One region of the Cohaesibacter marisflavi genome, then DNA from elsewhere that is predicted to be linked to it. Evidence: predicted binding sites of a transcription regulator. Region 1 holds the regulator's gene; the other holds the start of a gene.
What was found. Region 1 encodes HrcA, which represses chaperone genes, less so after heat shock. Its sites were predicted from a motif close to GTTAGCACTCNCNNNNNGNGAGTGCTAAC; they were not measured.
Positions count from the first base shown of each region.

Region 2: groES (co-chaperone GroES) is a predicted target of HrcA. The motif match lies at 624-652, and genes of this name have one in related genera.

Region 1 covers NZ_OY762534.1:3,723,644-3,726,050, reverse strand. Annotated here, with positions in the region: gene grpE (nucleotide exchange factor GrpE) at 1-576, opposite strand, end outside; gene hrcA (heat-inducible transcriptional repressor HrcA) at 740-1,849, opposite strand; gene rph (ribonuclease PH) at 2,150-2,407, shown strand, end outside.
Region 2 covers NZ_OY762534.1:2,332,774-2,335,180, forward strand. Annotated here, with positions in the region: gene ACKPCT_RS11665 (methyl-accepting chemotaxis protein) at 1-151, opposite strand, end outside; gene groES (co-chaperone GroES) at 765-1,052, shown strand; gene groL (chaperonin GroEL) at 1,117-2,407, shown strand, end outside.

The DNA.
Region 1 (2,407 bases):
ACCCTTGGCAACACCAACCATCGCAGGGCGCAGAACGCGGGTTCCGATAACGTAACCGGACTGCACGACCTGAATAACCGAATTGTTCGGAACATCCGGGTTGGGTACTTCAAACATGGCCTGATGATAATTCGGGTCGAATTTCTCCCCTTCCGGGTTCAGCTTCTTGACGCCGTGCTTTTCCAGGGTCTTGAGCATTTCCCGTTCGGTCATCTCGGTGCCTTCCAGCAGAGCTTTCAAAGCGCCATCAGCGTTGGCCCGTTCTTCTTCGGGAATGGCTTCCAGACCACGACGCAGATTGTCAGCCACCGCCAGCATGTCACGTGCAAAGCTGGTAACGGAAAACTGCTTGGCATCGCGGATTTCCTTTTCGGTCCGGCGACGCAGATTTTCCATTTCCGCCACAGTGCGCAGCAGCTGGTCTTTCATCTCGGAAGCTTCTTTTTCCATCTCCTGAATGCGCAGCTCGGCAGCTTCCAGGGGATTGAGATAAGTCTCCTCTTGGGAAACCTCTTCAGCCGGAGCCTCGGCAAGCGGGTCTACGACAGCTTCAGGATTACGGGTTTCGTCAGACATCTACTAGCCTCTATTTTGATTGCGTGCCCAAAATGGCAGGCAGCGTGCATCCACTGCCCGGGCATGAGTTTGAACCGGATATCGAGCTTTCTGATCAAAAAATCAAGAGCTCAGGGCCAAAGAGTTGAATAAAGCGGCCCAATTGTTCAGATTGTGGAACCAATCAGTCGCTTTCAAATCGTCTTTTCGGATCTGTCAGCATGCTGCTCAGCACCCGCGCGGTATAATCGACCATGGGCACGATGCGCGCATAATTGAGCCGGGTCGGGCCAATAACGCCCAGCACGCCGACGATCTTCTGGTTGCCGTCGCGGTAGGGAGATACAATGACCGATGAGCCCGAGAGCGAAAAGAGCTGGTTTTCCGAACCGATATAAATGCGAACCCCGTCGCCCTGTTCGGCCAGTTCCAGAAGCTGAACGAAATCCTTCTTGGATTCCAGATCGTCAAACAGATGACGGATGCGTTCAAGATCTTCCTGCGCTGTGACATTTTCCAAAAGGTTGGAGCGCCCGCGAATGATCAGGCTCTGTGGCTGGTCCTCGCTGGCTCCGGCCCATGTGGCGATCCCGGATTCCACCAGCTTTGCGGTGAGGTCATCCAATTCGGCCTGCAGCTCCACGTGATGGGCTTCAATTTCCTTTTGCGCTTCAGACAGGGTCTTGCCCCGAATATGGGCGTTGAGAAAGTTGCTCGCCTCTGTGAGCGCCGAGGCGGGCAAACCCTTGGGCAGGGTCATAAGGCGGTTTTCCACCTTGTCATCTTCATCCACGAGGACTACCAGCGCCTTGGTGGCTTCCAGCCGTACAAATTCAACATGCTTGAGGCGCTGATCCTGCTTGTTGGCCAGAACGAGCCCCGCGCCGGAAGATAGGCCGGACAGCATCTGGCTCGCCTGTGTCAACAGACTCTCGAAACCGGCATCAGGCTGATGGGAAGACGTCATCTGCCGTTTTATGGCGTTGCGCTCGTCGTTCGACAGGTCGCCAAATTCCATCATCGCATCAACGAAAAAGCGCAGGCCCATTTCTGTGGGCAAGCGGCCGGCACTGGTGTGGGGCGAATAGATCAGCCCCAATTGCTCCAGATCGGACATCACATTGCGCACCGATGCTGGCGACAGGGAAATGGGCAAGGCGCGGGAAATGTTGCGCGATCCCACAGGATCACCAGTCGAAAGATAGGATTCCACGATGGTGCGGAAAATATCCTTTACCCTGTCATCCATTCCAACCAATGGCGGTATCTGGTTCAGACGGTCTCGTTCAAACATTTCTATATCCGTGTTCAAGCAGCCCGGAAGCAGCCGGATTGACGATTGGCACCACAAAGCGGTTGGGCAACTGTTCCATTTATGCCCCAAAAGCAGGAAAAGCTGCAAGCGCCCCTTGTCACCTGCTGCTGACGCTTTAAGAAGCTTGAGGAAACGCCACAAGGGCGTTCGCACAAATTGGAACATGCATAGCATAACGATATATAGGTGCGAATATTCAAGGGAAAACTGTCTATGACAGCAAACAGCCCCGAGCGCCCACTATTTTAACATCACAAGAAAGCAAGGCAGGAGAGCATAATGCGCCCTTCCAAACGGAATCCCGACCAGAAACGCGTCGTCACCATGACACGCAACGTCTCCAAACACGCGGAGGGCTCTTGCCTGATCAAATGCGGCGATACCCATGTATTGTGCATCGCCAGCCTTGAAGAGCGCATTCCGCCCTGGCTGCGCGGACAGAATCGCGGTTGGGTCACCGCTGAATATGGCATGCTGCCGCGCGCCACTGGCGATCGCATGCGCCGCGAAGCACAGGCTGGCAAGCAGTCTGGCCGC
Region 2 (2,407 bases), 1.4 Mb from region 1:
GGGTTGCCTGCTCCATTTTTCGTGCTTCATTCAGCATCGCAGTGGTTTGACCGTTGACCACGAGCATGCCGATGAAGCCCATAAGCATGAGGACCACAAGCGCGGCGATCCGCTGGCGTATGGTCAGAAAGGAAAAGAGTTTACTCAACATAATATGACCGTCGGAGAGAGACCAGATAATACTCACAAATTTAGAAGGCAGTTTTCACGCCTTTTTCTGCTCGTCAATCTCACGTTTTCACATTAAAAAAGGACTAAACCATATAACTTATCAGTAAAAATCTCTCAAGATACGTATATATACAAAATCTTCCAATTTAAATTGAAACCTATTCTTCCAAAATACAGTTTCAATTGAAAATAAGATCCCGAAATCCATATTTTATCATATTTATTTTTCTGAATACCTTTAAAGAGTCAGAAATATATAGAGAGAGTGGTTATCGGTTTGTTTTCTCACCCCCCCTTAACAGACAAGCCGAGAACGGCTATAAGTGCCTCTCCTTGCCGCAAAGAGCATGGGCCTATAAGGTTGCCTCATTTTGCATTGCAACCAAATCGATCACATTTTTTTTGATCGGTTCATTGACTTCTGATCCCACTGCCCCTAAATGAAGGACGCTGTTAGCACTCCCCATAAGAGAGTGCTAATGCACTTGTTAATCGAGGAGCAGACTGCTCGGATGCCGCTAGCAATTTAGGGGCATGCAATGCCCGTAAATGGGTCCGGGAGGCTGCAAAACAGCTTAGGGAAAGTTCAGACAATGAAATTCCGTCCTCTGAATGACCGCGTCGTAGTTCGTCGCGTTGAATCCGAAGAGAAAACCGCTGGTGGTATCATCATTCCTGATACCGCTAAAGAAAAGCCATCCGAAGGCGAAGTAGTTGCAGTTGGCGCAGGCGCCTACAACAGCAACGGCACGCTTGTTCCTTGCGAATGCAAAGCAGGCGACCGCGTTCTGTTTGGCAAATGGTCCGGCACCGAAGTCAAAATCGACGGTGAAGACCTGCTGATCATGAAAGAGTCCGACATTCTGGGCATTCTGGGCTAATCGCCGGAATCCTTAGTCGAACCGCCTCTTATTACAAGTAATCTAGATTTCAGGAAAAGCTAAAATGGCTGCTAAAGAAGTCAAGTTCGGTGCTGATGCACGCGAAAAAATGCTGCGTGGCGTAGATATTCTCGCAAACGCTGTGAAAACCACCCTCGGCCCTAAAGGTCGTAACGTTGTTATCGAAAAGTCCTTCGGCGCTCCGCGCATCACCAAAGATGGTGTTTCCGTTGCCAAGGAAATCGAACTGGAAGACAAGTTCGAGAATATGGGCGCACAGATGGTGCGTGAAGTTGCTTCCAAAACCAACGACATCGCTGGTGACGGCACCACGACCGCTACCGTTCTGGCACAGGCTATCGTTCGTGAAGGCGCAAAATCCGTTGCTGCCGGCATGAACCCGATGGATCTGAAGCGCGGTATCGACATTGCAGTTGCTGAAGCGCACAAAGCTCTGGAAGCCTCTTCCAAAACCATCAATTCTTCTGAAGAAGTTGCTCAGGTTGGCACCATCTCTGCTAACGGCGAAGCTGAAATCGGCAAAATGATCGCTGACGCCATGCAGAAAGTCGGCAACGAAGGTGTTATCACCGTTGAGGAAGCCAAAACCGCAGAAACCGAACTGGAAGTCGTTGAAGGCATGCAGTTCGATCGTGGTTACCTGTCTCCATACTTCGTAACCAACACCGAGAAGATGGTTGCTGATCTGGAAGACCCGTTCATCCTGCTGCACGAGAAAAAGCTCTCCAACCTGCAGCCGATGCTTCCTATCCTTGAAAGCGTTGTTCAGTCTTCCCGTCCGCTGCTCATCATTGCAGAAGACATCGAAGGCGAAGCTCTTGCTACCCTCGTGGTCAACAAACTGCGTGGCGGCCTGAAAATTGCAGCTGTCAAGGCTCCTGGCTTCGGCGACCGTCGTAAGGCAATGCTCGAAGACATCGCTATCCTGACCGGTGGTACCGTTATCTCTGAAGACGTTGGCATCAAGCTCGAAAGCGTTACCCTCGACATGCTGGGCACCGCCAAGAAGGTCAACATCACCAAAGAAAACACCACCATCGTTGATGGTGCTGGCGCCAAAGAAGGCATCGAAGCACGCGTTGCTCAGATCAAAGCTCAGATCGAAGAAACTTCTTCTGACTATGACCGTGAGAAACTGCAGGAGCGTCTTGCTAAACTGGCTGGCGGTGTTGCTGTTATCCGCGTTGGCGGTGCAACCGAAGTTGAAGTGAAAGAACGCAAAGACCGCGTTGACGATGCCCTGAACGCTACCCGTGCAGCTGTTGAAGCCGGTATTGTTCCTGGTGGTGGTACCGCTCTTCTGCGTGCTTCTCAGGAAGTTGAAAAGCTCTCTT